2 regions of the Fenollaria sp. C0166D3 genome follow, and region 1 is predicted to be linked to the other one. Evidence: predicted binding sites of a transcription regulator. Region 1 holds the regulator's gene; the other holds the start of a gene.
The links. The regulator HrcA, encoded in region 1, represses chaperone genes, less so after heat shock. The targets are predictions, from matches to a motif close to TGTTAGCACTCNNNNNNNNNGAGTGCTAACA.
Positions count from the first base shown of each region.

Region 1 (17,014 bases):
GCCGTGCTTAGCTGTTTTTAATAAGTTTCTTTTGCTTAAAGTTTTTACAAATTTCATAATATCCTCCCTTTGTATAAAATATCGTGGGCTAAGGCCCATCACAAGAAAAAACCGATGCTATTTTGCACCGGCTAGATATTCTTTAACAAGATTTGTAACTAATGATCCATCTGCCCTGCCTTTAACTTTAGACATAACAGTCTTCATGACTAAGCCAAAGTTAGCTCCTTTGTCTCCAAGCTCTTCGCAAGTTTCATTGATTATAGTTTTAATCTCTTCTTCAGAAAGTTCCTTTGGTACGTACTCCATAAGAATTTCTATTTCTTTTTTAGTCTGTTCAACTAGGTCCGCTCTATTACCTTTTTCAAATTCTGGTAGAGCGCCTTTCTTTTCCTTTATTTGCTTTTGTATTATTGCTATAATGTCTTGGTCACTTAGTTCTTTTCTTTGGTCAACTTCGCTTTGTTTTATTGCTGAGTTAACCATCATGATAGTGTTTTTAATGATCGTATCTTTATTTTTCATAGATTCTATATATCTACTTTTTAATTCGTTTTTAAGGGACATCATACACCTTCATTTCTTTCAAATAAATTTAAGTTAAAACTTTTGATGTTTTTTCCTTCTAGCTGCTTCAGATTTTAGTTTACGTCTTACACTTGGTTTTTCATAGTGTTCTCTTTTTCTAACTTCTCCTAAGACGCCTGATCTTGCGCATTGTCTTTTGAATCTCTTAAGTGCGTTATCAAGTGATTCGTCTTCTCTAACTCTTATTTCTGTCATAGTATCCCTCCCCTCATAAAACAATTACTATCATTTATGACTAAGTTACAAATATTATACAACATATCTAAAGCTTTTTCAAGTTTTTTTTGCTATTTTTTGCTATTTTTCTTGATTTTAACCTGCTGGCCAATTAAGTTTTCTGCCGCCTATTAAATGCATGTGTAAGTGCTTGACACTTTGTTGACCGTCTTCGCCTGTATTAATGACTAGTCTGTAGCCATTGTCAAGGCCCATAGTCTTAGCTATATCCTTAACTTTAAGCATCATGTGAGCTATGACTTCATTGTCATCGCCTGTAAGTTCATCAAGGGACGCAATATGCTTTTTAGGCACCATTAGCACGTGCACTGGGCATGTTGGGTTGATGTCTTTGAAGCAAAGCATCATATCGTCTTCATAAACTTTTTCAGAAGGAATAGATCCTTCTATGATCTTACAAAATAAACAATCCATAAAATCAAATCCTTTCTACTAATACTCCGTCTTTAAATCTTTCTACTGCCTTTACCCTTATTATATGGTTATGAAGATCTTCATCTGTTTTAAGATAAGCTCTAATGTAATTTGATGTGTAGCCCTCAAAATACTCATCCTTTTTCTCTTCAAACAAAACTTCAAACTCATCGCCAATAAATTTATTTATAAATATATGTCTCGACGCCTCTTGATACTCTTCTAAAATTTCTGCTCTGTCTTTCTTAACACTCTCAGCGACTTGGCCAGGCATATCGTAAGCCTTAGTCCCCTTACGTCTTGAGTATCTAAAGACATGAACCTTTAAGAAATTTACTTTTTTAACTATATCAATAGACTCCTTAAAGTCTTCATCATCTTCCCCAGGAAAGCCAACTATGATGTCTGTAGTGATGGCAGCGTCTGGCATCGCCTTATATATCTTCTCTGTATTTTCTATATAGTCTTCTCTCGTGTATTTCCTATTCATTAGCTTAAGCACTTTGTTTGAGCCGCTTTGTAAGGATAGATGGAATTGATGCTGCAAATGCTTAAGCTCAGCAAGTCTCTCTACTGTTTCGTCCTTCAATAGTTTTGGCTGTATTGAACCAAGTCTTAGTCTTTCTGCGCCAGGCACTTCATCTATCATCTCTAATAACTTTATTAGATCAATACCATTATCTTCATAGTCGGTAATCTGTATGCCTGTGATGACAAATTCTTTGTAGCCGTCCTTAACGAGTGAAGTTATCTCTTTAATAATGCTATCTGCCTTTCTCGAACGCACTCTTCCTCTTGCGTATGGAATTATGCAATAGGAGCAAAAGTTGTTGCAGCCGTCCTCTATCTTAATAAAAGCTCTGGTGCTATCGAAATTTTTATCAAAAAGCAGTTCCTCATAGTTTTTGTCGATATTGTCCTCAACATAATTTTTCTTCTCACCAAGGTCTAAATACTCTTCTAAATAGTCAACTATCTTGTTTCTGCCTTGTGTGCCAACTATGATGTCCGCTATATCCATCTCTTCTATCTCTTTAGCATTAATCTGGCTATAGCAGCCGCAAATGATAACTATGGCATCAGGATTTTTCTTCTTGACTTTAGATATCATCTGCCTTGACTTCGAGTCCGACTTGTTTGTAACAGTACAAGTATTGATTACATATACATCAATATCCTCAAAATCTTCCTTTACCTCGTAGCCCTTTTGCTCAAAGGCATTTTTTATCGCTTGAGCCTCATATAAATTTACTTTGCAGCCCAAGTTTTGCACATAAACCTTCATCATAAAAGACCACTTCCATTAAATTCGTAGTAAAGCATAGTTAGTAGCACTATTGGCGCTGTCTCTGCTCTTAGTATTCTCTTTCCTAGGCTAATGGATTTGTAGCCGAAGTTCTTGAGCTCATCTATTTCACTTATGTCAAAGCCGCCCTCAGGTCCTACGACGATGGCGATATTCTTTTTGTCTTTGATATCATAATTTTTTATGCTATTATCAAGCTCATCTTCATAAGCGATTAAAACTAAATCAAAGCCATCTAAAATTTCTTTTGCTTCATCTAGCTTCATTGCATCAGAAACAGAGGGAATAAACTCGCGCTTTGACTGCATCGCGGCGGCCTTTGCGATATTTCTATATCGATCTCGCTTTTTATCTTTTATATCTTTTTTCTTGACAATAGATCTCTTCGTCTCGATAGGAACTATGCCATAAGCACCCATTTCTATAGCTTTTTGTATAATGAAGTCCATCTTATCAGACTTTACTAATGATTGAAATAAGGTAATTTTTAGATCTGATTCATATTTTTCATTTATCTCAGAAATTATCTTAAGAGACAGTTCATCCTTTGTATATGAGTTAAGAACAGCGATATAGCCACTACCATCGATGTAGACTTCGACTTCTTCGTCATCCTTTATCCTTAAAACATCCTTAAAGTGCTTTATATCTTCTTTTGCTAAGTATAAAAGACCTTCGTCCTTTCTTTCTGCGAAAAATCTATGCATGTTTAGCTACAATTGAAGTCCATTCGTTTAGGTCTTCGACGTTTAATATATCAAAGCCGTTTGCTTCAAGTGAGTCGATAACCATGGCGGACTTAACTTTTAATATGCCTGATGAAATGAAAATTCCGTCTTTATTCATAAACTTGTGTAAATCGCCTGTCATAGTGACTATGACTTCTGCAAGTATATTTGAAACGACTATATCGTATTTGTCCTTAACCTTTGAAAGCAGGTCGCCGACTATAAATTCTGCGTTAGTAACTTCATTTAACTTTTTATTTTCATTAGCAATGTATACACTCATCGGGTCTATGTCAACGCCTAAAACTTCGCTTGCGCCTAATTTTGACGCAGCAATCGATAGTATACCACTACCTGTACCTATGTCTAGAACTTTCATACCAGGCTTCATGTACTCTTCAAGCTTCTTTATGCATAAAGATGTTGTCTCGTGTGAGCCAGTTCCAAAGGCCATGCCCGGTTCTAATTTGATGATTTCTTCCCCATCTTTCTTTTCGTACTCTTCCCAAGTTGGCACTATGACTATGGTTTTGTTTGGCTTTAAAATTTTGAAGAATTTCTTCCAATTGTTTTTCCAATCGCTATCGTCAATTATTTCCTTAGAAAATTCTCCACCAAGCTCTTCGATGTAAGCCTTAATCTTGGCTTCTCTCTCATCATTGTCATGAATATCATCTAGGTATATAGTAAATCTAATAAAACCTTTTTCTAATTTTATAAGGTCATCATCGTAAAGGTCCCAAGCATTTTGCCTTTCTTGGAAAATCTTTAAATCTTCTGGATCTTCAATCGCCATATTGTCAATGCCTAGGTCTGATAAAAATATTTCGACCTTTTCTTCATATTCTTTTTTAAATTTTAATTTAATTTCTCTAAAATTCATATTAACTCCTAAAATTTTTCTTTTATTTTTTCAAAAATATTTTTCTTCTTTGGTTCGTAATCAAAATTCATGTCTTTAAAGTGCTTTATTAATGATTCTTTTTGCTCATCACTCAAATTCTTAGGCACATCAACTTTGACTACAACGTATAAATCGCATCTATAATTCTTGTGTAGTGGATATAGTCCCTTGCCTGCAATTTTAAATTTAGTATGGCTTTGAGTTCCCTCAGGTATTGTTAATTTAACCTTGCCATCAAGCGTATCAACTTCAATTTGGTCGCCTAAAACTGCTTGTAAATAATTTATGCTAACGCTTGTGTATAAATCATCTCCGCTACGTTTGAATTTTTTATTTTCTCTTATGTCTACGTAAACGTTTAAATCACCATTTGGTCCGCCATTCTTGCCGACACTTCCTTCGCCTCTTATGCTAATTACGCTGTCTTCACGAACGCCCTTTGGTACCTTAACAAGTATTTTTTTCTTTTTCTTCTCAGTACCATTACCATGGCAATGTGGGCATTCTTCTGTAATTATCTCGCCTGTGCCGTGACAGTCGGGACAAACTTCAGTTTGAACGAAGACACCAAAGGCTGTTCTTCTCTCATTTCTAACTGTGCCTCTGCCTGAACAAGTTTGGCAAGTCTTTTTGCTGTTCTCGTCCTTGGCTCCGCTTCCGTGGCAATGTGAGCACTCTTCGACTCTCTCTATCTCAATCTCTCTTTGAGTGCCGTTTAAAACATCTTCTAGGTCTATAGTAAGGTTATATCTTACATCCTCTCCGTACATTGGCCTTTTGCTTTGCGAAGCAGATGACGAGAAGCCACCAAAGCCGCCTCCAAATATATCAAAGATGTCGCCAAATATATCGTCAGTGAAACCACCGAAGCCGCCAGATCCAGTGCCTCCATTTTGAAACATAGACTCGCCGTATGTGTCGTATTGCTTTCTCTTCTCAGCATTGCCTAAAATTTCATATGCGGCAGATATCTCCTTAAATCTTGCTTCGGCCTCTTCATCACCTGGATTAAGGTCCGGATGGTACTTCTTTGCAAGCTTCCTATATTGAGTTTTGATCTCAGCTTCAGTCGCAGTTGATTCTATCTCTAAAACTTCGTATAAATCTTTCAAAACTTACACCCTTTCTAAAATGTAAAATAATTATCATATACATTATATTATACCAAATATGTGTGAAAAATAAAAGTATAATAGATCTCTTTTCTATATGTAAAAAAGAAGAATGAAGGCACTCTCCATTCTTCTTAATCTAAATCTAATAAATCTTATTTATCGTCTTCGTCAACTACTTCGTAGTCACCATCAACTACATCATCGTCACCTTTGTGTTCTTCAGAGCCTTGTGCGCCTGCTTCAGCTCCAGCTGCACCTGCTTCTGCACTTTGTTTATACAATTGTTCTGAAACTTTATAGAAGGCTTGTGTTAAATCTTCTGTCTTCTTCTTCATATCGTCATAGTCTGAGCCTTCGCTTGCTTTCTTAAGATCAGCAAGTTTTGCTTCTATATCTTTCTTTTCATCGTCAGAGATTTTGCCTTCAAGGTCCTTCATAAGCTTTTCTGTTTGGTAAACCATTTGATCAGCGTTATTCTTTACTTCGATATTTTCTTTTTTCTTCTTATCTTGTTGAGCAAATTCTTCTGCTTCTTTAACTTTTTTATCTATATCATCTTTTGATAAGTTAGATGAAGCTGTGATAGTAATCTTTTGTTCTTTACCTGTACCTAAATCCTTTGCTGATACATTAACAATACCGTTCGCATCGATATCAAATGTTACTTCGATTTGAGGGATTCCTCTTGGTGCTGGTGCTATACCTTCTAGTTGGAAGCGACCAAGTGTAGTATTGTCGGCTGCCATCTCTCTTTCACCTTGAAGTACGTGTATATCAACTGATGTTTGTGAGTCAGCTGCTGTTGTGAATATTTGTGATTTCTTTGTTGGAATAGTTGTGTTTCTTTCGATAAGTCTTGTAGTTACTCCGCCAAGTGTTTCTAGTCCAAGTGATAGTGGTGTAACGTCTAGTAATAACAAGTCTTTAACTTCGCCTGTTAATACACCGCCTTGAATTGATGCACCGATAGCAACGCATTCATCTGGGTTGATGTCCTTTTGAGGATCTTTACCAATGATTTGTTTAACAGCTTCTTGAACAGCTGGGATTCTTGTTGAACCACCAACTAATAGAACCTTATCGATTTCACTTGCACTAATACCAGCGTCTTTGATAGCGCTCTTAACTGGTTCAGTAGTTTTATCAACTAAGTCATGAGTAAGTTCATTAAACTTTGCTCTTGTTAAGTCCATATTCAAGTGAAGTGGACCAGCTGCTGTAGCAGAGATGAATGGTAAGTTGATGTTTGTTGTCATTGTAGTAGAAAGCTCTTTCTTAGCCTTTTCTGCTGCTTCTTTTAATCTTTGTAAGCTCATCTTGTCTTGAGTTAAGTCTACGCCATTTTCCTTTTTGAAATTATCTGCTATATAATTTATGATTCTTTGGTCAAAGTCGTCTCCACCAAGCTTGTTATTACCTCTAGTTGCTAGTACTTCAAAAACGCCGTCGCCTACTTCTAGTATAGAAACGTCGAATGTACCTCCACCTAAGTCATATACCATAATCTTGTGTTGGCCGTGCTCTTTGTCCATGCCATAAGCAAGTGCTGCTGCTGTTGGCTCGTTAATGATTCTCTTAACTTCAAGTCCTGCTATCTTACCAGCATCCTTAGTAGCTTGTCTTTGAGCGTCTGTGAAGTATGCAGGAACAGTGATAACTGCTTCTGAAATTGTTTCGCCTAAATAGCTTTCTGCGTCTGCTTTTAATTTTTGTAATATCATTGCTGATATATCTTGTGGTGTATAATCTTTTCCGTCTATGTCAATCTTATAGTTGCTACCCATCTCTCTTTTGATTGATGATATAGTTCTGTCTGGATTTGTGATTGCTTGTCTCTTAGCTGTTTCTCCTACTAATCTTTCTCCGTCTTTTGTAAATGCTACTACTGATGGAGTAGTTCTGTTACCTTCAACGTTAGGAATGATTATCGCTTCTCCACCTTCCATTACTGATACACATGAGTTTGTTGTACCTAAGTCAATACCAATTATTTTTCCCATAATTTATTCCTCCTTAATATATTTTCTTATTTATTTACTATAACCATGGCATGGCGAATAACCTTGCCATTGTATTCATAACCTTTTAATAAAACTTCTATGACTTGATTTTCTTTGTATTCATCGCTGTGGCCCATAGATACCGCTTGATGAAAGTCTGGGTTAAAGTCCTCACCTAGTGCTTTTAATTCAACTATGCCCTTTGCTTTAAGAGCATTTTTTAATCCTTCGTAGATAAGCTCCATGCCTTCTTTAAACGATCCGCTCTCGCCCTCGTGTTCCAAGGCTCTCTCGAAGTTATCTATAACAGGAAGTATCTCATTTGCAATGCTTACAACACCTATCGATACCAAGTCGTCCTTTTCTTTCTCTACTCTCTTCTTGTAATTTTGAAAGTCCGCTTGTAATCTTACAAGTTTTGTTTGAAGATCATTTATTTCAGATGCTAAGCTATCTTGCTCATCAGAATCAGCTTTTTCTTGAACTTCTTCTGCTTCATCTACTGCTTCTTCATTTATAAGCTTTTCTTCTTCCATATCTTCATTCAGTTTTTTATCTTTTTCCATTTAATCCCTCCTAAAATAAATCATCATTATAAAAATCATCAAATATAGAAAGAACTTTTTTGTAATCAATTCTCATTGGAGCGATTAAACCAAAAGTAACTTCATTATCCAAGATGTTTACGTTCTTAAGTACTAGAGCAATGTTGTCGAAGATGTCGATTTCATTCTCATTACCTATCTTAATGACAAGATCATTATCCAAATTTTCATTCTCTAAGATATTAAGTAGACCTCTTTTGTCTTCTAAGAGCTCTATAAGCTCTCTAGCCTTGTCAAAGTCAGAATACTCTGGATAATTCAAAATCTTATTTATTCCTTCAAGGAATATCTTGTCTGCGCTATTTGTCTCGTCTTTTTGTGAAAACTTTTCCAAAACGCTCTCTAGTATGGTCTTATAATTAACTAGACTGTCCTTTTCATGCTTCAATGAATTGAAATCAAGTGAGTTTATGGACTTGCCAGCAAGATTCTTATTTAAAATCTCCTTAAAGTAATTTACTTCCTCTTCACTTATCTCTTCATTAAGCGTAATTAATGTCTTGTCAATGGCAAAGTTCTCGTAGACAAAGATAGCAAGTATTTTGTTTTCGTCGACTTTTAAAAGCTCTAAACTCTTTAGCTTTGTCTCGCCTTTGTGCCTAATATAAGCAATCGATGTAAAATCAGTTAGGCTTGACAATAGCTTTGACATCTTTCCTATCATACTATCTAAGTTCTTCGACTTGTCATTTATATCATCTAAGAAAATTTTCTTTTCTGTAGACGAAAGCTTTTCGAAGTCTTTTTGAACTACCATGTCAACATACAAGCGATATGCTTTTTGTGATGGCACTCTTCCGCTAGAAAGATGAGTTTTTATTAAGTAGCCCGCTTCTTCAAGGTCTTGCATCTCGTTTCTAATAGTTGCCGAGCTAAGACCTATGGACTCGTTCTTGGCGACAAGCCTCGAGCCAACCGGTTCACCAGTTTCATTGTATGAGCTGATTATAGCTTTTAAAATCTTTAATTTTCTCTCATCCAATTGATCACCTTCCATTATTTTTGTTAGCACTCTTCACTGGTGAGTGCTAACTCTATTTCTATTATACCCAAAATAATAAAAAAATCAAGCTTTTTTCAAAAATATTTACTTTTTTTCAAAATATTTGCAAAACATTGCTCTAAATGCATAAAAAAAGACGATATTATCGCCTTTTACATTTAGTATTCTATTTTTTATAATTAAGCTCATCATTTATTTCAGATAAAAATTCTTTCATAAAGCTATCTCTTTTTTCAGCGAACCTTTTAGCTTCGTCCGTGTTCATCATATCCTTTAGTAATAAGAGTTTCTCATCGAAGTGTTTAAGTGAGTCCGCTATTCCGCGGCCGTTCTTGCCGCTATACATAAAGGTTCTCGCCACGCCTATCGCGCCTATCGCGTCAAGTCTGTCAGCGTCTTGAACTATAGATGCTTCGAGCGTCTTTGGCTTAGTCCCCTTATTCTTTGTAAATGAAACTGAATTGATAATCTCAATAATATCTTCAGTCGCTTCACTATCAAAATCATTTTCGCATAAAAATTTTCTTGCGTTTTCATTATTTTTATTCTTGAATAGTTTATGGTCGTCCACATCATGAAGCAAAGCTCCTAAATCTACATAAAGCTCTTTGCATTCATAAGACTTTCTTATATTAAGCGCGTTATTATAAACTCTTAGGCTGTGATCTGCGCCGTGACCATCTGAGTTGCCATCAAAAATATTTTCAAGATAATCAATCGCTCTTTTAATTATTTCGTCCATAGCCTCTCCTTATACAAAAAGTATTTCTACTTGATTCGCAAGGTCTCTGCCAAGCTCTGTGTAAAAGTATCTGCCGTCACATTTTTTTAACAGCTTTTCATTTATCGCCTTAGCTAATTCTTCCTTATATATATCTTCAAAATTTATATCGTATTTTCTATTGATCTCGTTTATAATTATGCCTTCGTTTGTCCTTAGCTTAAAAATTATATACTCAGTGATTTTATCTTCTCTAGTTAAAATTTCTTCATCGTGATAGACATTTTTCTTCACATCGGCAAAGTACTCGTTAAAAGTGCTCGCGTTAAAAAATCTTTTATTTTTAATAAGTGAATGCGCCGACATGCCAAGTCCTAGGTACTCATCCATGGACCAGTACTTGTAATTATGCCTTGAGTAGCATCCGTTCTTGGCAAAGTTCGAAATTTCATATTGCTTGTAGCCAAGGCTTTCTAAGTGATGAGTCGCCTTTCTATATATGAGCCTATCTGTCACTTGATCGTTCACCCTATAGACGCCTTTCTCGACAAGTGCATTAAGTTTAGTACCCTCCTCAAGTATTAGTGAGTAAAGCGATATGTGTGTGGCGCCTAAATCACTTGCTTCATCTATTGATGCTATCACATCCGATAAAGTTTCTGTCGGTAGTGAGAATATAAAATCTAAACTAAGATTGTCAAAATATTTCTTTGCTAATTTAATCTTTGCACGCGCCTCATCAGACGTATGAAGCCTGCCTATGATGCGTAAAAGCCTATCGTTAAAGCTTTGCACACCTATAGAAATTCTGTTTATGCCAAGCTCTCTATAAGCTAGTAATTTTTCTTCGCTTATTGAGTTTGGATTTGTTTCTATAGTAAATTCATAATTTTCATCTAAGTTTATAACCCCCGCTAAGCCATCAACAAGGCGTCTTAAGTCCTCTACACTTAATAAAGATGGCGTGCCTCCACCTATAAATATAGTGTCGACAATATAATTTTTTAAGAGCTCTTCATTATTTTTTATTTCTAATAATAAATAATCTACATAATCCTTCATTCTGTCTTGATTAAAAATAGAAGATGTAAAATCGCAATATTTACATCTTCTTTCACAGAAAGGAATATGTATATATATTCCTAATTTATTCATTATTTCTTTTCCTTATACTTCAATACTGAAAGAAAGGCCTCTTGAGGTAGTTCTACAGAGCCAATTTGGCGCATCCTCTTCTTACCTTCTTTTTGCTTTTCAAGTAGTTTTTTCTTTCTTGAAATGTCGCCGCCGTAGCACTTTGCAAGAACGTCTTTTCTAAGAGCTTTGATAGTTTCTCTCGCGATAATCTTTGAGCCGATAGCCGCTTGTATAGGTATTTGGAATTGATGTCTTGGTATAACGTCCTTTAAGCCTTCGACTATGGATCTGCTTCTTTCATAAGCGTTTGACTCGTGTAAGATTAAGCTGAATGCGTCGATAAGCTCGCCATTGATAAGTATGTCAACCTTAACAAGCTCACTTCTTTGATATCCTGAGATTTCGTAGTCAAGCGATGCGTAGCCCTTTGTATTTGACTTAAGTGCATCGAAGAAGTCGTATATAACCTCGTTTAGTGGCATTCTATAGTGAAGCGTAACCCTTGTTTGATCAAGGTATTCCATGTTAATGAACTCGCCACGTCTATTTTGACAGATGTCCATAATTGCTCCAACATAATCCTTTGGCGTCATAATCTCTGCGTTAACCATAGGCTCTTCCATGTAATCAATTTCACTTGGGTCAGGAAGATTCGATGGGTTTTGTATCATCATAGTGCCATCTTTTTTATGAACTTCGTAAATAACTGATGGCGCAGTCGAGATTATATTTAGATTAAATTCTCTTTCAAGCCTTTCAGTAATTATCTCCATGTGAAGAAGGCCTAAGAAACCGCATCTAAAGCCAAAGCCAAGTGCGGCTGAATTTTCTGCTTCAAATACAAGAGATGCGTCATTAACTTGAAGCTTTTCAAGAGCCTCTCTAACGCTGTTAAAGTCCTCGCCCTCTGCTGGATATATACCGCAGTAAACCATTGGTACGACCTTCTTGTAACCGCTTAGTGGCTTATCTGTTGGATTGTCTAGATAAGTTATTGTGTCACCAACTCTGGCGTCTTTCACATTTTTAATCTGTGCAGTAAAGTAGCCTACTTCACCTGCTTCAAGCGTTTCCTTCTTTAATAAAGATGTGTTATTTACACCAACTTCATCAACTTCAAATGTAGTTCCTGTTTGCATCATCTTTATTTGAGTGCCTTTTTTAATAACGCCGTCAAAAACTCTGATGTAGCAGATAACTCCTCTGTAAGCATCATATATCGAGTCAAAGATAAGTGCCTTTAAAGGTTTATCCTTATCGCCATTTGGCGGCGGAACATTTTTAACGATGTCCTCTAAAACATCTTCAATATTAAGTCCGCTCTTTGCACTGATTAGTGGCGCATCAGTCGTATCAAGGCCGATGATATCTTCAATCTCTTCTTTAACTTCATCTGGTCTTGCGCTTGGCAAATCCATCTTATTGATAACAGGAAGTATCTCTAGGTCTTGGTCCAAAGCTAAATAGACGTTAGAAAGCGTTTGCGCTTCAACGCCTTGAGTCGCGTCAACAACAAGTATCGCGCCCTCACATGCCTTTAATGATCTACTCACTTCGTAGTTAAAATCGACGTGGCCGGGCGTATCTATAAGGTTTAGTATATAGTCCTGGCCGTCATTTGCTTTATATATCAAGCGTATAGCCTTTAATTTAATTGTTATTCCTCTTTCTCTTTCAAGATCCATACTATCCAAAACTTGTGATTGCATCTCTCTTTGAGTAAGTAAGCCAGTCTTTTCAATGATTCTATCAGCCAAAGTAGATTTACCGTGGTCGATGTGCGCTATGATTGAAAAGTTACGAATATATTTTTGATTCATCTTATCATCCTATCTAAATATTTTTAATTTATTCAAAGGCCAAAATCTAAATACGGCCTTACCTTGTAAATATTTTTTCTCTACAGGCCCGAAACTCCTTGAGTCATATGAGTTACCGCCTTCTCTATTGTCCCCCATAACAAAGTATGAGTCATCAGGCACAACCCAGTGGTTGCCGTTTTGCTCGCTAGTTTTTCTATCTAGGTACGGTTCGTCTAGCTTATTACCATTGACGTAAACATCGCCGTCGATGATGTCAATAACGTCGCCCGCTAGTCCGATGAGCCTCTTGATATAGTGCTCGTTATTAGTCTTCTCGCCCTTGATAACGACTATGTCGCCTCTATTTGGCTCTTTGAAGTACTTAAACAGCTTCCACTCGAAGACCCTGTCGCCCGTATGTAGGGTCGGCTCCATCGATATGCCTTCAACCCTTGTTAGAGCAAAGACAAAGTTCACCAAGAATAAAGTGATGGCTACAGTGATAACTATCGAGTATATCCACGACTTGATGTCATCTTCCTTTGCCTTAGCCATCGCCTCAGCAGCTTCTAAAATTTCATTCTCGCTCGCTGCCTTTGCTTCTTCATTTATATCAATGTTTTTATTATTATCATCAAAATTATTTTCCATAAAAAGACCTCCTGTATAATTATAACATATTTTGACCATGAATTACAAAGAATGATTAAAATTTTTATTATTATGCAAGTGGCCCTCGTTTATGTTATAATAATTATAGTTATATATATAAAGGAGATAATTATGAATTTTTTACCAGTTATATTAGGAACAGATGTTAACAGCTACTCTATGGCGAGAAGCTTTCATATGAAATACGGCATTAAGTCTTTGGTCTTAGGTAAGGCAAGGCTGCTTATGACTGAGAACTCTGATATTGTCGATATAATAATCAATAAGGACTTAGATGACGATGCTATCATGCTTGATGAGCTAAATAAAATTAAAGAAGCGCATCAAGATAAGGAGCTTATACTAGTAGCATCGTCTGACTCATATGCAGAAAGAGTCATTATGAACAAAGATAGGATTAGTGGATATAATTTGCCATTTACAGACAAGTCCATGCTTAATGAGCTAATACTGAAGAAGAACTTCTACGACTTATGCGAAAAGTATGGTCTTAAGTATCCAAAGAGCGAATACATTAACAAGGATAATTACAAGAGCTACAAGACAAGCTTTGACTTTCCTATGGTCTTAAAGCCATCGAACAGTGTTGAGTACTTCTTTTTGGACTTCGATGGCAAGAAAAAAGCATATATATTAAAAAATGAAGCTGAATTAAATAAGGCTCTTAATGATATTTATGCTAATGGCTACGACGACTACATGATAGCTCAAGAATTTATTGAAGGAGCTGACTCAAACATGCACGTGGTTAACGCCTACGTCGATAGCAATGGCAAGCTAAAACTATTCTCCCTAGGAAGAGCTCTTATGGAGGACCCTACCCCACTACTTATTGGTAACTACCTTGCCATAGCTGATGCAAGTCAAGATGCCTACGAAAAGATCTTCCCCATGATAAAAAATTTCTTGGAGAAAATAAATTATCGTGGTCTGGCAAACTTTGATATCAAGCTTGATGACAGAACAAAAGAGTACAAGGTTTTTGAAATCAATCTTAGACAAGGACGCTCCTCTTTCTTCTCAACGCTTGCGGGCGCGAACTTAGCTGAAGCGCTTGTCAATGACTTTGTCTATCATAAGGATGACGAGATAATCATTGGCAAGGATAAGTTTTTATTCTTGGGAGCAAGATACGAAACTGTATTAAAATACATCGAAAGCGATGCCGCAAAGGAAAAGATGAGTAGCTACAGTGACGATATTGAAAACATGGCGCTATACTATAGAAAGGACTTGAACGCAAAGAGAAAAGCAAGTTTGGATGAATATTACTCGAGATACGACAAGAGATTTGAAGAATTTTTTAAGAAAAAGTTGGTGAATTAGATGATACTTGATACAAATAACGCGTCTGAGCTAAAACGCTACGATGACTTCGTGAAGTCAAATCAACATAGCTTTTTAACTCAGGATATGGCTTGGGCTAAGATTAAAAACAATTGGTCTGAGGACTATGTTTATTTAGAAAATGATGGCGAGATAGTTGCCGCAATGAGCATACTATCAATCAAGGCAATAGATGGAAAGTGGCTTCTTTATGCTAATCGCGGACCTGTCTGTGATATATATGATAAAGATACTGTTTTAGCCTTAGTAGATGAAGTGAAAAAATTGGATAAGTTTAAGGACGCATTTTTATTAAGATTTGATCCAGCCATTCCCTACGATGAAAAACTTATAGATTTATACAAAGATACAGAATTAAAAATAAGAACGAGAGGCGCTGATGAACACAGCTTTATTCAGCCAAGAAGAAACGCCATCATCGATATAAGTAAAAGTGAAGACGATATACTGGGGGGCTTCCATTCAAAGACGCGCTACAACATTCGCCTAAGCTACAGAAAAGGCGTTACGACAAGGATCTCACAAATGGATGAGGACCTAAATACCTTCTTCGAAGAGACTAAGGTCATGGCTGAGCGCAACGGTATAACTTATAGACCGAAAGAGTATTTTAAGAGACTTATAGATAATTATGACGCAAAGATATTCTTATCAGACTTTGAAGGAACTCCTCTATCGAGTGCGATACTCATTATGTATAAGGACTACGCGTGGTACATGTACGGCGCGTCAAACAATCTTCACAGAAACTATATGCCCAACTATCAAATGCAGTGGGAAATGATTAATTATGCGAAGGAACATGGTGCTACTCGCTACGACTTCGGCGGCATATTTAAGCTTGACGATGAAGATGGTTTATACAGATTTAAAAGAGGCTTCTTAAACGAAGATGACTTTACCGAGTTTATAGGTGAGTTCGATTTGGTTTTAGACGAAGAAGCATATAAAAAATATTTAAGTAGATAGTTTTGCATTAAAAAAGCTCTTCTCATATCAAAATGAGAAGAGCTTTCGCTTTGTCTATATTAAGCTATTGGCAAATGTGTTCAGTATTTACTAGGTAGTAAAGTGTCTTAACTGGAACGCCAGTTGAGCCTTTTTTATATTGTGCGTAGTCCTTTGAAGTATCTGAAGTTCCCGCTATGTCCATGTGTATCCATGGAGTTCCTTCCTTAACGAAGTTTTCTAGGAACATACCAGCTGTAATCATACCAGCGCCACCAGGTACTGAGTTTAGTAAATCAGTCATAGTGCCCTTAACCATGTCCTTGTACTCATCGTCGTTAGGCATTACCCATAGCTTTTCATCAGCTCTTTTTGATGCTTCGTTCATTTCATTCATAAACTCGTCGTTATTTGTAACAACACCAGTTCTATATGAACCAAGTGCAACTACACAAGCGCCTGTAAGTGTAGCTAGGTCAACTATCCTATCAGCTTTAAGCACATCTGATGCGTAGTAGATAGCATCAGCAAGAGTAAGTCTACCCTCAGCGTCAGTGTTAGCTACTTCTATAGTCTTACCTGACATTGATCCGATTAAGTCGCCAGTCTTGTATGCCTTTCCTGAAATTAAGTTTTCGCATGATGCAACGACAGCTACAACATTCTTCTTAACTTTGTTCTTGGCAATAGCGTGCATTGCGCCTATAACAGCACCTGCTCCACCCATATCCATATGCATTGTAGCCATACCTTGTGGGTGCTTGATGCAGTATCCGCCTGAGTCATAAGTTAAGCCCTTACCAACAAGTGCAGTAAGCTTATCATCTTTTTCTCCATTCATATATTTCATAACAATTAGCTTAGGCTCTTTGTCTGAACCAGCTGCAACTGCTAGGAACGCCTTCATACCTAAATCTTCTATCTCTTTCTTGCCATATACTTCAACAGTAACGCCAAGCGGCTCAAGGTCTTCCTTAGCTCTCTTAGCTAAAACTTCTGGATACATGTCAATGGCAGGAGTGTTAACTAAATCCTTTGTTAGTGAATAGCCCTCAGCGATATTCATACCTTCTTCTATGGCAGACATAGCTTTATCCTTTTTGTCTTCAATAACTTCTATGTTAATAGTTCCAAGCTTAGTAGGCCTCTTGTCTTCAGCTAAATATTTATCAAAATCATAGTCAAAGCATGCAAGACCATCAACTATAGCCTTCATAGTAGTTCTATAGCAAATATTATCAAGCTTCTTATTGAAAATGATGTTTGCGTCTTTAATCTTGTACTTTCTAAGTGCTTTCGCTAATTCAAAGAAAGCTACTATAATCTTCTTAGTAGTGATCTCATCCTTTTTGCCAAGGCCAAGATAAATTATCTCATCTTCGCCAAGCTTTGCAAATACTTCGCTTGCCTTGCCTGTAAAGTACTCTTTTTCTACTAAAGCATCAAGGCCCTCTGATTTTTCGAAGAAGTTCAAATCATCTTCAAAT
Region 1 is NZ_JBWPVU010000007.1:49,566-66,579, forward strand. It holds gene scfA (six-cysteine ranthipeptide SCIFF) at 1-57, opposite strand, end outside; gene AC1EJ0_RS06005 (GatB/YqeY domain-containing protein) at 118-567, opposite strand; gene rpsU (30S ribosomal protein S21) at 601-783, opposite strand; gene AC1EJ0_RS06015 (histidine triad nucleotide-binding protein) at 901-1,239, opposite strand; gene mtaB (tRNA (N(6)-L-threonylcarbamoyladenosine(37)-C(2))-methylthiotransferase MtaB) at 1,244-2,527, opposite strand; gene AC1EJ0_RS06025 (RsmE family RNA methyltransferase) at 2,524-3,252, opposite strand; gene prmA (50S ribosomal protein L11 methyltransferase) at 3,245-4,156, opposite strand; gene dnaJ (molecular chaperone DnaJ) at 4,165-5,289, opposite strand; gene dnaK (molecular chaperone DnaK) at 5,445-7,292, opposite strand; gene grpE (nucleotide exchange factor GrpE) at 7,319-7,858, opposite strand; gene hrcA (heat-inducible transcriptional repressor HrcA) at 7,869-8,879, opposite strand; gene AC1EJ0_RS06055 (HD domain-containing protein) at 9,067-9,642, opposite strand; gene hemW (radical SAM family heme chaperone HemW) at 9,652-10,776, opposite strand; gene lepA (translation elongation factor 4) at 10,776-12,578, opposite strand; gene lepB (signal peptidase I) at 12,588-13,211, opposite strand; gene AC1EJ0_RS06075 (carboxylate--amine ligase) at 13,344-14,558, shown strand; gene AC1EJ0_RS06080 (lipid II:glycine glycyltransferase FemX) at 14,559-15,548, shown strand; gene AC1EJ0_RS06085 (leucyl aminopeptidase) at 15,613-17,014, opposite strand, start outside.

Region 2 (17,014 bases), on a different contig from region 1:
GTGAGTTTGAATCGAGCGGCTTTAAATTCATTGGGCTATTCGATAGCAATCCCAATATGATAGGTCTTAGCTTTAATGGCATCAAGGTTAGAAATATTTCTGAGCTTGAGGACTTTGCCAAGAACAATAGCATTGATATAGGTGTCATAGCTGTTACTAGTAATAGCGCGAGAGATGTTGCTAGGACTTATGAAAAGATTGGCATAAAGGCGGTTTGGAACTTTGCACCAACTGTGCTTGATTTAGACAAGGACATCATAGTTGAGAACGTGCCACTATCAGAGAGCTTATTTACGCTAAACTATTTACTTAAATGTAAAAATGATGGCACTTTTACAAGTGACGACTATGTCAATAGAGCAAAGGACACTGTTTATGATAAGGAATTAGGAAGATATAGAGAGTCTAAGAAGAGGGGAAGACCTAGAAAGGAGAGTAAATAATGAAGTTAGAATTAATCGACATTAAAAAATCCTTCGCTGGAAAAGAAGTTTTACACGGAATTAATTTAGAGACTAGTTCTGGTAGTTCAACTGCTTTTTTAGGAAGGAATGGTGCTGGTAAAACGACTACCATAAGGATACTTATGGACGTTTTTAAGGCAGACAGCGGCAAGATACTGATTGACGGCGCGCCAATCGATAGAAAAGAGATTAAGCTAGGATATTTGCCTGAAGAAAGGGGTATGTACGCTAAGAGTGCCATACTTGATCAGTTAATTTACTTTGGTAGAATAAAAGGACTTACAAAAAAGGAAAGCCATGACAATGCGCTTGAGCTACTTGAAAAGGTTAAGCTAAGTGAATACAAGGCTAAAAATCTTGATACTTTGTCAAAGGGTAATCAACAAAAGATACAAATCATTCAGACATTTATTAATAAGCCTGATATTATTATTCTTGATGAGCCATTCTCAGGTCTAGACCCAGTTAACTCTCAAATACTTATTGATTTAATCAAAGAAGCTGTTTCAAGTGGCACTTTGCTTATATTCTCATCTCATCAAATGAGCCACGTTGAAAATTTCTGTGACAATATTGCTCTTATTAAAGACGGCAGCAATGTTTTAACTGGCAATCTTAAAGAAATTAAGAAAAATATGGGCGAGGGAAGATTAAGACTAAGCTTTTATAATGATGCTGTTAACTATTTACAAGATATATTTGATTTAGCTGGACAAGATAATGTAAGTATAAAAGATAATGATATCATCGTTAGAACGAGTGATAAAGCTGATGAACTAGCTAAGTTTGCTATAAGCAAGGACAATTTTAGAGCCATAGCAAAGTATGAACCAAGTCTAGAAGAGATATTCATAGAAGCGGTAGGTGATAAAGATGAAGAATAAAGTTGGATTAATAACATCATTTGAGTTTAAGCAGCTTATAAAGACTAAGTCGTATAAGATAACTTCAGTAGTCTTTTTCGTTCTAGCCTTATTAGGGGCTTTTGTTCCAAGACTTATACAAGGAAATTTATTTAAGTCTATCACGGATGAATTTAACAAAACACAAAAGCTAGGTGTAATTATAAATGATGATAGTATTGATGAAAGCGAATTAAAATCATTTTTATCTAATTATGAAGTTCATTTATATACTGATGAAGAAAAACTTAAAGATGATGTACTAAGTAAAGAACTTGATAGAGGAGCAATAATTGATTCAGATTCAGTTCAAAAATTTGTATTAAACTCTAAACTTACTGATATGGGTGATGGCTTAGACAGAGTCTTAAATGAATACAGATATAAAAAACTGATTGAAGCAGAAGGCGTGGATTATTCTAAAATCAAAGCCTTAGAAGAAAATCAATACCAAATAAATGAAGTAGTGCTAGGAAAGGACTCAAAGCAAAATTATTTTATAATATATTTCTTGTTATTTTTACTATATATGATTATACTAACATATGGCCAAATAACTGCAACATCAGTAGCTAAGGAAAAGAATGACAGGACTATGGAGCTGCTTATAACATCAACTAAACCTAAATACTTGATACTAAGTAAAGTATTAGCGACTGTAATAAGTGCGGTTATTCAAGTATCATTCTTGTTTATTGGATTTGCTGTAGGATACTTATTCAATAAAGAGTATTGGTCAGACATATTTAGCATCACAAGTGCACCTATACAATTAGTTATAACATTCATCTTGTTTATGATAGCAGGTTTCTTCTTATATCTGTTCATATTTGCAACACTTGGAGCACTAGTTAATAAGATAGAAGAAGTAAGTCAATCAATATCATCAGCTACAATATTAATTGTACTTGCATATTTTGGAGCTATATTTGCGTTAACATCTGGATCAGAATCAAGTTTTGTGGCGTTTTTATCATACTTCCCACTAACATCACCATTTGTAATGTTTATTAGGGCAGGCATGGTAAATATTTCTATCATAGAGATAGCTGCATCCTTTGCTATATTAGTAGCATCAGCATACTTCATATATAAACTTGCATGCGATATCTATAGATTAGGTACACTGCAATACGGAAACAGAATGACGCTTAAACAAGCGTTTAAAGCATTAAAAGAGGACAAAAAGACAAAGAGTAATGAATAAGATAATATTAAGGGGACAGACTAGCTTTGTCCCTTCTCATATATTTGAGTGCGGTCAAGCATTCAGATGGAAAAAGCTAGATGAAGAGGCATATAGATTTATATTTAGGGACATGGTCTTGGAGGCACATGCCACAGATGATGCTATAGAAATAATAGGGGACTTTAGAGATGAAAAGGATATCTTAAACTATTTTGACTTAAATACAGACTATGATGCAATTAAGAATACGCTATCTGCTAATGATGAAGTTATTAGAAAAGCTATTGACTTTGGCGGCGGAATGAGGATACTTAAACAGGATCCATTTGAGACATATATTTCCTTTATTATAAGTGCCAATAATCAAATCAAGAACATTAAGAATACAATTAAGAAACTGTCACAAATGTACGGAAAGAAGCTAAATAATCCATTTGATGAAGACGAGTACTATGCTTTTCCAAGTCCACTTGCTCTGTCTAATGCAAAGCCTGAGGACATAAAGGAGTATGCAAGAGCTGGCTTTAGATCTGAAAGGATAGTTATTGCTTCAAAAATGGTTCAAGAGGGTATAATAAATTTTGAAGAGCTTAAAGAAAAAAGCGTAGACGATATTAGAAAAACTTTATTAGAAGTGCCGGGTATAGGCGAGAAAGTCTTTCAATGCATATTACTCTTTGGTCTGGGTAGAACCGATTCATTCCCAGTCGATGTATGGGTTAAGAGAGTTATGGAAGAGCTATACTACGGTGGAGAAGAGCGAAATAAGAAGCTTATACAAGAGGATGGCATGAGAAGATTTGGCGATTTATCGGGCTATGCACAGCAATATCTTTTCTATTATATGAGAGAAAATTATAAAAAGATGAAAAAAGAAGAGGAAAAGCAAGATAATAAATAAATAATAATGATAAATATGAATAAATGCGATTATATTATCTTGTATATTTGAGGTATATTTACTACAATATAATTGTTAGCACTCAATAGAGACGAGTGCTAACAAGAAAAATATAAACAATATTATAAGGAGGAATAGATTATGAAATTAAGACCATTATCCGATAGGATAGTTATTAAGAAATTAGAAGCAGAAGAAAAAACTAAATCAGGCATAGTACTACCAAGTGCTTCAAAGGAAGCTCCTGTTATGGCTGAAGTTATAGCAATAGGATCTGACATCGCTAATGATGAAAAGAAGGCAAAAGAAGTAAAAGTAGGAGATAAGGTTATATTCTCAACATATGCAGGAACAAGCGCAAAGATTGACGGCGTTGAATACACTGTGTTAAAATTCGCTGACATCGTTGCAGTAGTTGAAGACTAGGAGGTAATTATATGGCAAAAGAAATTAAATTCAATGCAGATGCAAGACATAAAATGGAAGAAGGTATTAACATTCTTGCTAATACTGTAAAAGTAACATTAGGACCAAAAGGAAGAAATGTTGTCCTTGACAAATCATTTGGCTCACCACTAATCACTAATGACGGTGTTACTATCGCTAAGGAAATAGAACTAGAAGATAAATTTGAAAACATGGGAGCACAATTATTAAAAGAAGTTGCTACTAAGACAAATGACATCGCTGGTGACGGTACAACAACAGCAACACTTCTTGCACAAGCAATAATTAGAGAAGGTCTAAAGAATATTGCAGCTGGTGCAAATCCAATGATTCTACAAAGTGGTATTAGAAAAGCAGTTGACAAAACTGTTGAAAGCATTAAATCATATTCAAAGAAAGTTGAATCATCTGATGCTATAGCTCAAGTTGCTTCAATATCAGCTGGAGATAAAGAAATAGGTAAACTAATTGCAGATGCTATGGATAGAGTTGGTAATGACGGAGTTATTACTGTTGAAGAATCAAAATCTATGGGCACTACTTTAGAAGTAGTTGAAGGTATGCAATTTGATAGAGGATACGTTTCAAGCTATATGGTAACAGATACAGACAAGATGGTAGCTGAACTTGACAATCCTTACATCTTAATAACTGATAAGAAGATAACAAATATACAAGAGATTCTTCCTGTACTAGAAGAAATTGTTAAACAATCAAAACCATTATTAATAATCGCTGAAGATATAGAAGGCGATGCTATGGCAACACTTGTTGTTAACAAACTTAGAGGCACATTCAACTGCGTTGCAGTTAAGGCACCAGGCTTTGGTGACAGAAGAAAAGAAATGTTACAAGACATAGCAATATTAACAGGCGCTAAGGTTATATCTGAAGAACTTGGATATGACTTAAAAGAAGCTACTATAGATATGCTAGGAACTGCTCAAAAAGTTAAAGTTGACAAAGAAACTACAGTTATCGTTAACGGAGCAGGCGAAAAAGATGAAATAGAAGCAAGAGTAAAACAAATCAAGACTCAATACGAAGCATCAGACTCAGACTTTGACAGAGAAAAACTTCAAGAAAGATTAGCTAAATTAACTGGCGGCGTAGCAGTTGTTCAAGTTGGTGCAGCTAGTGAAATTGAATTAAAGGAAAGAAAATTAAGAATAGAAGACGCTCTATCGGCTACAAGAGCAGCAGTTGAAGAAGGTATAGTACCAGGAGGTGGAACTGTACTTGCAGACTCAATCAAGGCGCTAGAAGCTATAGTAGATGACTTTGAAGGAGACGAAAAGACAGGCGTTAAGATAATCTTAAGAGCACTACAAGAACCAGTAAGACAAATCGCTGAAAATGCTGGTTTAGAAGGATCAGTTGTTGTTGAAAATGTTATGAACGAAAAACCTGGCATTGGTTTTGACGCACTTAACAACAAATACGTTGACATGATTAAGTCAGGTATAGTTGACCCAACTAAGGTAACTAGATCAGCACTTCAAAATGCAGCATCAGTAGCATCAATGATACTAACTACTGAAGCAGCAGTAGCAGACATTCCTAAGGACGATGCACCTATGGCAGGTGGCATGCCTGGTGGAATGCCAATGATGTAAAATCAATTAAATAAGGTATAGAATAACTCATGGCTTAGGCTGTGAGTTATTTTTTGTTTGAACTCCATAAGAGAAGTATATATTAAAATAGAAATTTAATCTTATTATCATCGCTGCTTTATCACTGCTATTTAAATGCACCTAACAGCGCTGATAATAATACTTTAAAACGTTACAAAATCTTAAAAATATATTTACTTTAGCTCGGAGATATAGTATAATGTCTATGGTAATGGAGGGATGGAAGTGAAAAGAAAACAAATCATCGACACAATGGTAGTAGGCTTTGCACTATTTGCGATGTTCTTAGGTGCAGGGAACTTAATTTTTCCGCCAACATTAGGAGCCATAGCAGGAGACCAATGGTTCAAAGCAATGATTGGCTTTATGATGACAGGTATAGGACTACCAATACTTGGAGTTGTAGCATCGGCGAAGGCAGGAGGAAGACTTGAAGATGTTGCGGGCAAAGTAAATAATACTTTCTCAATTTTATTTGGCTCATTAATCATGATATGCATAGGACCTTTACTAGCGATACCTAGGACATGCGCCACTACATATGAGATAGCAGTTCAACCACTATTTGGTAATGTTAGCCCAATACTAGTATCTATAATCTTTTTTGGATTGACATTATTTTTTACATTAAATCAATCAAAAGTTGTTGACAAGATAGGTTCGATACTTACACCAATACTATTAGTTATTCTATTTACAATAATTATTTCTTCAATTGTTAAGCCAATAGGTGTACCAAAAAATACAGGAAGTACACAAAATTTTGTTAAAGGCTTTAAAGAAGGTTATCAAACTATGGATGCCATAGGCTCAATAATTATGGCGACTATTGTAATTAATAGTGTCAAAAAGAGAGGATATACTAGCCAAAAAGACATGTTTAGAATGACAGTTATATCTGGTATCATAGCAGCCTTTTGTTTAGCTTTTGTTTATGGCGGACTAGTTTACATCGGCGGAACTGGCAGTGGTTATTTAACTATTGATCCAGAAAACCCAAATAGAGTAGCTAACTTAATTTTCATGGTAAATAAGATTATGGGTCAATATGGAACAGCAGCTTTAGCTTTAACAGTAGCTTTAGCTTGCTTAACAACATCTATAGGCCTTACAGCAACAGCTGGAGAGTTCTTCTCAGATCTTACACATGGCAAATTAACATACAAGTCTATAGTTATATTCACTTGTTTATTTAGCGGAATAATCGCAACAAACGGTGTTGACTCAATCATAACATTCTCAGGACCAATACTTTCAGTTTTATATCCAGTTGCTATTGTAATCATTTTACTAAATATATTTGACCATAAAATAAAATACAAAGCTATATATAAAGGAGCTACACTTGGAGCATTTATGGCAAGCTTGTTAGATACTATTGCTAATATTGGCGATTTTAAAAATATAAGAAGCTTTTTAGATAGAATCCCACTAGGATCAGAAGGTTTTGCTTGGGTAATACCAGCCATAGTCTTTGGCTTTGCCTTTATAGTACTTGAAATGGCGATAGATAATAATAATCAAAAGGGTGTTATTTAGTGAAGAAATATAAAAAGTTTTTAGATCCTATTTATTCTTTGGAGAAATGGCTAAATAAAGTAGGTGAAGAAAATTATAAGCTGAACAATTTAAGAGGCTCATACTTTTATTTTGATAAAACTGAATCTAAATATGAGTACAAGGTATATTACTTCAAGGGACCGGAAAAGGACGTTAAGTCGTTTTTAACCTATGCTAGAAAAAAGGATATTGAGATTTTTCAATATCCTATAAGCGCTTCTCAAATTTCTTTGTTCTCGTTTATGGCGGCTACATTTGATAGTAACTCGCAAGACATTAGCTACAAGGCAAGTTTATTTGCAACACACATATATGTACTTATGAAGCCAAAAGTAGGAGAGAGCATAGAGGAGATATTAGGCGAAGATGACAATCTTTATTATTACAAAAGACAGATGGAGAACAAGCTTATATTAGCTCTAATACTTATGATACCACTACTATTAACGTACTTTAGAGTCTTTGGCGGAACATTTGAACAAAATAAGCTCTTCGTACAAGTGCTGATGGCTGTTGAAGTATTGATCTTGATATTTATCCTATTCTTAAACTTCAATAAGAATAGATTTTTAAGAAGTAAAAATAAGAAGTAAATTAATAAGATAATTAGGCTCATAAACATGGGCCTATTTGCTTATAAATATTGAAAATTTAATTGTTTTATGATATTATATAGATATATTTGAGTAATTTTATTTATTTTTTAGGAGGTTTTTAAAGTGTACGAAATTACAGAGAAAAAAGATATTGCTTTAAATACATTTCTTATGTACATAAAAGCTCCAGACATTGCTAGAAAAGCAGAACCTGGACAATTTTTAATTATTATAATCGATGAAAAGTCAGAAAGGCTACCTCTTACAATATGTGATAGCAATCCTGAAGAAGGAACAGTTATGATAGCTGTTCAAAAAATTGGCTCGACTACACAAAAGCTTGGTGAGCTTAATGTAGGCGACACTTTAAAGGATGTTTCTGGTCCACTTGGCAGGCCAAGTGATTTTATAAACATTCCATTAGAAGAATTAAAAAAAGAATCAATTATATTCCTAGCAGGTGGTTTAGGAACTGCAGCTGTTTATCCACAAGTTAAGTGGATGCACGATCATGGTGTTGATGTTGACGTTATAATAGCTGCAAGAAACAAGGAGTTAATTATACTTGAAGATGAGATGAAAAAAGTTGCTAAGAACGTTTATGTAGCAACAGATGACGGCTCATATGGTTTTAGCGGACTTATAACTGATTGTTTGGAAGATTTAATTTCAAATAAAGGCAAAAAATATACTTACGCGATAGTAGTTGGACCTATGATAATGATGAAGTTTGCTTGTTTAAAGACTAAGGAACACAATATAAAGACCATAGTTTCAATGAACACCATCATGGTAGATGGTAGCGGTATGTGCGGTGCATGTAGATTAACTGTTGACGGAAAAACTGTTTTTGCTTGTGTTGATGGACCTGAATTTGATGGTCACTTAATTGACTGGAACGAAGCCTTAAGAAGGTCAAGACAATATTCTAAGATAGAAAAAGAAGGTAAACACTTCTGTAACTTAATAGGAGGATTGAGATAATGGATAGATTTAAAAGAACTGAAATAAAATATCAAGATCCTAAGGAAAGAATCAATAATTTTGATGAAGTTTGTTATGGATACACGGAAGAAGAATGCATTTTAGAAGCAAAAAGATGTCTTCAATGTAAAAATCCTCAATGTGTAAAGATGTGTCCTGTAAATATCAACATACCATCATTTATTCAAAAACTTGCTGATAATAAGCCAAAGGAAGCTGCTGAAGATTTATTCAACTACACTACATTACCAGCAGTTTGCGGTAGAGTTTGTCCACAAGAAGATCAATGCGAAATGACTTGTGTATTAGGCAAGAAAGGCGAAGCTATTGCTATAGGTAAATTAGAGAGATATGCAGGCGACTACGCATTAAAGCACGGCATAAGACTTACTAAAAACGCTGAAAATAATGGTAAAAAGGTAGCTGTTGTAGGAAGTGGACCTTCTGGAATCACTTGCTCAGCGGATTTAGCAAAGCTTGGCTACGATGTTACTATGCTTGAATCGCTTCATGAAGCGGGTGGCGTTTTAACATACGGAATACCTGAGTTTAGACTACCAAAGGATGAAGTTGTAAAGAAAGAAATTGAAAACATAAAGTCCTTAGGCGTTAAGATTAAGCTAAATACAATAGTAGGAAGAACTGTTACAGTTGATGAGCTTATGGATGAATACGACGCTGTATTTATTGGCACAGGAGCTGGACTTCCTGTATTTATGAACATTCCTGGCGAAAATTACAACGGTGTCTTCTCAGCAAATGAATATTTAACAAGAACAAACTTAATGAAAGCATATCTAGAAGATACTGCTACACCTATAAGAGTAGGTGTAAATACTGTTGTTGTTGGTGCAGGAAACGTTGCAATGGACGCTGCTAGAACAGCAAGACGTTTTGGATCGAATGTAACAGTTGTTTACAGAAGAGAAGACAAGGACATGCCTGCTCGTAGAGAAGAGATTGAAAATGCAAAAGAAGAAGGCATCAATTTTATGTTCTTGTCAAATCCAGTAGAGATTTTAGCTGATGAAAACGGCGATGTTAATAAAGTAAAATGCGTAAAGATGGAGCTTGGAGAAGCTGATGCATCTGGTAGACAAAGACCAGTTATGATTGAAGGCTCAGAATTTGAGATAGAAGCTGACGTTGTAATCATGGCACTAGGCACAAGACCAAATCCACTTATAAAAGAAACAAGTACTGGAATCAAATTTAATGAAAAGGGCGGCATAATTGTTAATGAAGAAGAAAAAACTTCACGTGACTATATATATGCTGGTGGAGACGTAGTAACTGGAAGTGCAACAGTTATCGAAGCCATGGGAGCGGGTAAAAGAGCTGCTAAGGCTATTGACGAGGCGCTTTCAAAGTAATTATTTAAGGTAGTGGTGAGAAAATGTTTGTAGAAGTAAAACATATGTATAAAAGATATCAAATGGGTGACAGCACTATAGTAGCTAATAACGATATCAATTTTTCATTTAATAAAGGTGAATTGGTTGTCATAGTTGGTCCATCAGGAGCTGGTAAATCAACTCTATTAAATATAATTGGAGGTATGGATACAGCCGACGAAGGTGAGATAATTATCGACGGTAAAGACATACAAAAATACAATGAAAAAGAACTTACCACTTACAGAAGATACGATATAGGCTTTGTATTTCAATTCTATAACTTAGTTCAAAACTTAACTTGCCTTGAAAATGTTGAACTAGCTAGCCAAATAGTTAAGGACGCAATTGATCCAATGCAAGTTCTAATAGATGTAGGTCTTGAAGACAGAGCAAATAACTTCCCATCACAAATTTCTGGTGGCGAGCAACAAAGAGTTGCTATAGCGAGAGCCATAGCAAAAAATCCAAAACTATTGTTATGTGACGAACCAACAGGAGCATTGGATTATCATACAGGTAAGAAGATACTTAAGCTATTGCAAAGAAGGAGCTTGGAGGACGGTAATACGGTAGTTATTATTACTCATAATAAAGCCATCACCCCAATAGCTAACAGAGTTATAGAGATTAACGACTCAAAGGTTAGAAACGTCTTTGTTAATGATAATATTCAATCTATAGATGAGATAGAATGGTAGTGATTTTATGAAAAAAACTGCTTTATGGAAAGATATATTTAGAGAAATTAAAAATTCTCCAGGCAGATTCATTTCTATAGTTCTTTTAATCACGTTAGGAGTATTTGTCTACACTGGCCTAAAGTCAGTGGGTCCTCTTATGAGAAAAACGGCAGATACTTTTATAGATGAGTCAAATTTAGCGGATATTTATCTAAACTCACAATTTTCATTAGAAGAAAAAGATAAAGAAATAATTAATTCTGTAGTAGATATTAAAGATATAGAATATGTCTATAGCGAGGACGTTCTTGAAAAAGGAAGCGAAGCAATAATTAATCTTGAGTCACTTCCTGAGAAAATTTCTATGCCTAAACTTGTTGAGGGCAGATTGCCAGAGAAGAACGATGAGATACTTGTCGATGCCTATCCTATAAAACATTCGTTTAATATTGGAGATACTATAGAATTTGATAGTAAAAAATCCAAATTTGAGTTTGAGAACAAAAAGATACTTAAGAATTACAAATTCAAAGTAGTTGGTAAAGTTATTTCTCCTGAGAATATGTCTACGGTAATGAAAGGCACTAGCAAGAAGGGCTTAGGTGACTATGACTCTTTTGCCTACGTGCTAAAAGATGCTTTTAATGATACCGATGAGAGCAAAGCAAGAATTATTCTTAAAGGTACAGATGGATTAAAGACTACAGATAAAGAATATAAAAATATAGTCGGAGAAAACAGAAGAGAGTTAATATCCGCTTTTAATGAGAGATCTATAGAGAGATTTGAAAGCATAAAAGCTGATATTAGAGAAGAAATTGACGATGCTGACGATAAGATAGCTGATGCTGAGAAAAAGCTTAGTGATGCTAAAGAAGAGCTTGATGATGCAAAGCAAAAATTGGATGACGCTAATAAATCTTATAAAGACGGACTAAAGAAATACAATGACTCAATTAGTGAAGCTGAGAAAAAGCTTAGTGATAGTAAAAAAGAATTAGATGATAGCAAAATTACACTAGATGAAAATAAAAGCAATCTAGATGACGCTAAGGTTCAAATAGATGAATTAAAAACAAAATTAGATGAACTAAAAGATACTTATGAAAGCTCTATGACTGAGTATACTGCTAAAAAGGAAGAATTTGACAAAGCTGTAGAAGCTATGGCGGGGATACCTGAAGCAAGTATACCAGCAGATAAAGCTGAAGAGTTCAAAAAAGGCAAAGAAGAGCTAGATAAGGCAAAAGCACAATTAGATGAATTAAAAGAAAATATTGATAAGCTTGAAATAACTTATATAGAAAACAAAGCTAAATACGATGAAGGCTCGATTAAGCTTAACGAAGGCTTTGATAAGTATAACGACGGCTTAGAAATGTATAACACCGGTCTTAAAGAGTTTGAGGACAAGAAGGCTTCTGGACTTAGAGAACTTAATGATGCTAAGAAGAAAATTTCTGATGGACAAAAAGAATATGATGACGGAATCGAAAAATATGATTCAGAAAAGATAAAGGCAGATAAAAAGATAAAAGATGCCAAGAGCGATTTAGATGAAGCCAAAAGAGTTCTTAAGAATATGAAGAGACCAACATTTAATATCTTAGATAGAGAAAATATCGAAGGTCTACAATTGTTCTACGACTCAGGATATAGAATGGATATACTAGCCTTAGTCTTTCCAGCATTTTTCTTCTTAATCGCTTCAATTGTTGCACTAACTGCACTTATGCGTATGGCAGAAGAAAGAAGAACTCAAATTGGTACCTTCAAAGCGCTTGGTTACAATAACTTTGATATATATAAGAAGTATTTATTCTATGGCTTTGTAGCGACAACATTAGGCGTAGTTATAGGTATAGCACTAGGTCAAAGTATATTAACAAATATGGTATTTAAGACATATTCAGCATCATTTACACTTAAAAAGCCAATAGCATATTTTAATGTGACTTTCCCATTAATCAGTGCATTTATCTCGTACTTTTCAATTGTGGTTCCAGTAAGTATAGTTTTATCAAAGCATTTAAAACATAACTCTAGCGAACTTATGAGACCAAGGGCACCGAAGGCAGGATCAAAGATATTCTTAGAGAAAATACCATTTATATGGAAGAAATTAAGCTTCCTATACAAAGTAACATTTAGAAATACATTTAGATATAAGTCAAGAATGTTTATGACCTTGCTAGGAGTTGCGGGCTGCATGAGCCTTTTATTCTTCGGTTTTGCATTAAAAGGATCAGTTGCACAAGTAATTGATAGACAATATGGAAAAATATTTGATTATGACGTAATTGTTAATTATGATAAAGACTTTTCGAAGAATAAATTGAAAGAATATGACGATTTTGTAAATAATAATGAAGAAATTAAAGACAAAATGTCTATAAGAACAGAGAATTTAATAGCAGATACCGTTGATATACCAGATCAAAACGTTATACTTATGGCTGTTGATGATAACGAAAAGTTTTCTAACTATGTTCACTTAAATAACAATGGTGAAATGACAATCCCAGACGATGGAGTTATTGTTAATAAAAAACTATTAGACTCTTTAGGTAAAAACGTGGGCGATGAGATAGAACTAAGAGACTCATATAATAATTACTACAAGATGAAAGTAAAGGCTATAAATGAAAACTACTTAGGACATTACGCCTATATTTCAAAGACTTATTATGAAGAAGTATTCAAGAAAGATTATGATTATAATTCTGATATAATTAAATTAAACAGTAATGACGTTAAAGTCAAAGACAATTTTACTAAAGAAATTTCAAAAATTGACAGTGTAATGTATGTGTTTAATGTATTCAAAACTATAAACATAGCTAAAGACTGGTTATCAAACTTGACCTATGTAATCATACTAATCCTCTTTGTATCAGCGACTTTAGCCTTTGTAGTATTATATAATTTAAACAGTGTTAATATATCTGAAAGAATTAGAGAGATAGCTACACTAAAAGTTCTTGGTTTTTATCCGCGCGAACTAACAAGCTATGTATATAGAGAAACGATACTTTTATCAACACTGGGAATACTTTTGGGCTTCTTAGGCGGTATTGGATTAAATAATTTAATTCTTGAATATATTACGCCTATGAACATTCAACTAGTATCGCACATTATGTGGTATAACTATGTGATTTCCGCAGCTTTAACATATGTATTTATCTTCATGGTTATGATTATAGTTCATAAAAAGTTAAAGACTACAGATATGGTTGGCGCTTTAAAAGCATATGAATAAGGAGATAATATGATAGAAAAACTAAAACCTTTAGCCTTAGTTGGTCAAATCGGCATAGACATAGTATCAAGCATTGTTATTTCATACCTTGTTGGCTATGGACTTGACAAATTATTTAAGACAGATGGTACTTTTTCTATAATTTTCATAGTCATAGGAGTGTTAGCAGGTTTTTATAATTTCTATAGAAGTATCAAATACTATGTAAAACAAAAAAAATAATAAAGATCAAAAAGAAGATAAAGATGAAAAAAGATAAAGATTTTACATTTAAATATATAAGAGTCGCTATAATTTTAGCTATAGTTTCAAGCCTTATTATTGTAATTTTTTTCGGTTTCAGGAAGGATTTACTCTTAGGTTTGTACTTAGGAACACTCATAAGTGTGCTATTCTTCAGGCTTATGTACAGAAATGCAATCAAGGCAGTGGAGAAAGATGCTAAAGCTAGTAAGAGGTTCACTATAAATAATTATTATCTAAGACTCTTATTATATGGTATAATACTCTATGCGGCATATAAGAATCCTAATTTCGATTTTTATACGACAGCAATAGGCTTTACTATGATCAAATTTTCAATTCTTATAGTTGAAGTTTTTGGCATAGGTAAATAATTTCACAAATCAGTAGATTTGAATATATGAAAAGGGGGTAATAAGATGGAATTGTCGATAAGCTTTCAGATAGGTAAGAATGTATATTCACTAACACCAAGCGTTATCAACTCTGTGATAGTTGTCTTAGCATTAATAATTTTTATCTTTATTTGCTATGGCAAAATTAAAAAGACAGATTACAAAGCTAGACCAAGTGGCCTTGTTAGTGTTCTGGAAACCTTAGTTACATCAATTGATTCACTAATCGAACAAACTATGGGCAAGAACAGAGAAGGCTTTGCACCTTACATTCTTAGCTTGATGATGTTTTTATTGACAGCGAATCTGATGGGACTATTTGGCTTTAAACCGCCAACATCAGATCTTAATGTTACACTCACATTAGCGCTAATTACTTTTGTTTTGATTCATTATAACAAGATAAAAGTTAATGGCTTAAAAGATTCCATAAAAGGTTATTTTGAACCAATCTTTATACTATTCCCAATAAACATTATAGGTGATATTGCGCTTCCAGTATCATTATCATTCCGTTTATTTGGTAATATAGTCAGTGGTTCATTAATCATGGCACTTGTATATGCTGCGCTAGGTTACGTAAGTAATTTACTTACACCAATAGTAGCACCATGGTTTCACATCTACTTCGATGTATTCTCAGGTGTACTGCAAACTTTCATATTCGCAATGATAACAATGATTTACATTGCAATGGGTATGGGACAAGAAGAAAATTAAATTTGAAAGGAGAAATTTTAAATGCAAGGAATTTCAGGTCACGATTTTATTTTAGGTATGTCAGCTTTAGGAGCTGGTATAGCAATGATAGCAGGTTTAGGTCCTGGTATTGGTCAAGGTATTGCAGCTAGTAAAGGAGCTGAAGCAGTAGGTAGACAACCAGAAGCTAAAGGTGATATCATTCAAACAATGATTTTAGGACAAGCTGTTGCCGAAACAACAGGTATTTATTCACTAGTTATTGCCCTAATTCTTATCTTAGTTAAACCTTTAGTATAGTTTAGTATGGAAGGCTTAAATGTAAGCGTTGACTTTAATTTAGTCAATATGCTTGTTCAGCTTACAGCCACTCTCGTATTGTATTTTATTTTGCGTAAATTTTTATACTATCCTATAAAAGATTTACTAAAGAAAAGACAAGACTATGTAATGAAGAACATTGAAGATAGCGAGAAAAATAATTTAAAATCTCAAGTAGCATTAAGAGACTATGAGCTTAAACTAAAAGAAGCTAAAAAGGAAGCAAACGATATAGTTGATCAAGCTAAGAAGAGAGCTGATGATATCGTTAATAAGTCTGTTAATGATGCTAAAGAAGAGTCTAGAAAAATTATGGAAAAAGCTGATAAAGAACTTGCTAATAAAAAGTCAATGGCAATGGACGAAATGAAAGGCGATATGGTTAATATTGCCATCTTAGCTGCTGAAAAACTAATTGGTGAAAATATTAGCACGAAGAAAGACAAAGAGATCATAGAAAAGTCTATAGAAGAAGTAGGTAGTGGACAATGGAAGAATTAGCTACTACTTTATATGCAAAATCTATGTTCGAAGCATCTAAAGAAGATGATTGTCTTAAATTAGTTTATGAAGAGCTAAACTTAGTAAAGGAAAGTATTGATTCAAACCCTAGACTGATGGAAGTATTTAAGCATCCATTGTTTTCAAATAATGATAAAAAAGATATTGTAAAAGATATTTATGAAAAGAATCTATCTACTTTAACTATGAATTTTTTATATGTTTTAATTGATGCTAAAAGATTTGACATGATATCATCTATAATCGATGAATTTAACAATTTATACGACATAGACAACAATATTTTGAATGGAACTATAATTACTAAAAACAGTTTAAGTGATGAAGAAATAAAAAAATATGAAGAAAAATTGACTGCATCTTTAAAGTCTCATGTAAAACTAAAGAATGTTTTAGATGATACTATAATAGGTGGCTCAATTGTTAAGATCGGTGACAAGCTTATCGACTCAACACTAAAAGGTCAATTGAACGAATTAAGAAAAGAATTAATAAATAATAGTGAGGTGAGTATCTAAATGGGGTTAAAACCAGAAGAAATTAGCTCAGTTATAAAAGAATTAATAAAAAATTATGACAAAAAATTAGATACGGTTGAAGTTGGATCTATTATTGAAGTTGGAGACGGTATAGCTAGAGTTTACGGACTTGATAATGCTATGGCTGGTGAATTACTTGAACTACCTGGTGGCGTTTACGCTATGGCACTAAACCTTGAACAAGATAATATTGGTTGTGTACTTTTAGGTAGTGACAAGAACTTAAAAGAAGGAGACCCAGTTAAAAGAACTGGTAGAATCGTTGAAGTTCCAGTA
Region 2 is NZ_JBWPVU010000001.1:193,290-210,303, reverse strand. It holds gene AC1EJ0_RS00955 (redox-sensing transcriptional repressor Rex) at 1-443, shown strand, start outside; gene AC1EJ0_RS00950 (ABC transporter ATP-binding protein) at 443-1,348, shown strand; gene AC1EJ0_RS00945 (ABC transporter permease) at 1,338-2,573, shown strand; gene AC1EJ0_RS00940 (DNA-3-methyladenine glycosylase family protein) at 2,566-3,456, shown strand; gene AC1EJ0_RS00935 (co-chaperone GroES) at 3,598-3,882, shown strand; gene groL (chaperonin GroEL) at 3,894-5,519, shown strand; gene brnQ (branched-chain amino acid transport system II carrier protein) at 5,766-7,079, shown strand; gene AC1EJ0_RS00920 (hypothetical protein) at 7,079-7,693, shown strand; gene AC1EJ0_RS00915 (sulfide/dihydroorotate dehydrogenase-like FAD/NAD-binding protein) at 7,820-8,680, shown strand; gene gltA (NADPH-dependent glutamate synthase) at 8,680-10,053, shown strand; gene AC1EJ0_RS00905 (ABC transporter ATP-binding protein) at 10,077-10,775, shown strand; gene AC1EJ0_RS00900 (FtsX-like permease family protein) at 10,783-14,019, shown strand; gene AC1EJ0_RS00895 (AtpZ/AtpI family protein) at 14,029-14,241, shown strand; gene AC1EJ0_RS00890 (ATP synthase subunit I) at 14,265-14,636, shown strand; gene atpB (F0F1 ATP synthase subunit A) at 14,682-15,377, shown strand; gene atpE (ATP synthase F0 subunit C) at 15,399-15,656, shown strand; gene atpF (F0F1 ATP synthase subunit B) at 15,663-16,178, shown strand; gene atpH (ATP synthase F1 subunit delta) at 16,166-16,717, shown strand; gene atpA (F0F1 ATP synthase subunit alpha) at 16,718-17,014, shown strand, end outside.
Region 2: a site for HrcA is predicted at 3,530-3,560, ahead of AC1EJ0_RS00935 (co-chaperone GroES). Genes of this name have one in related genera too.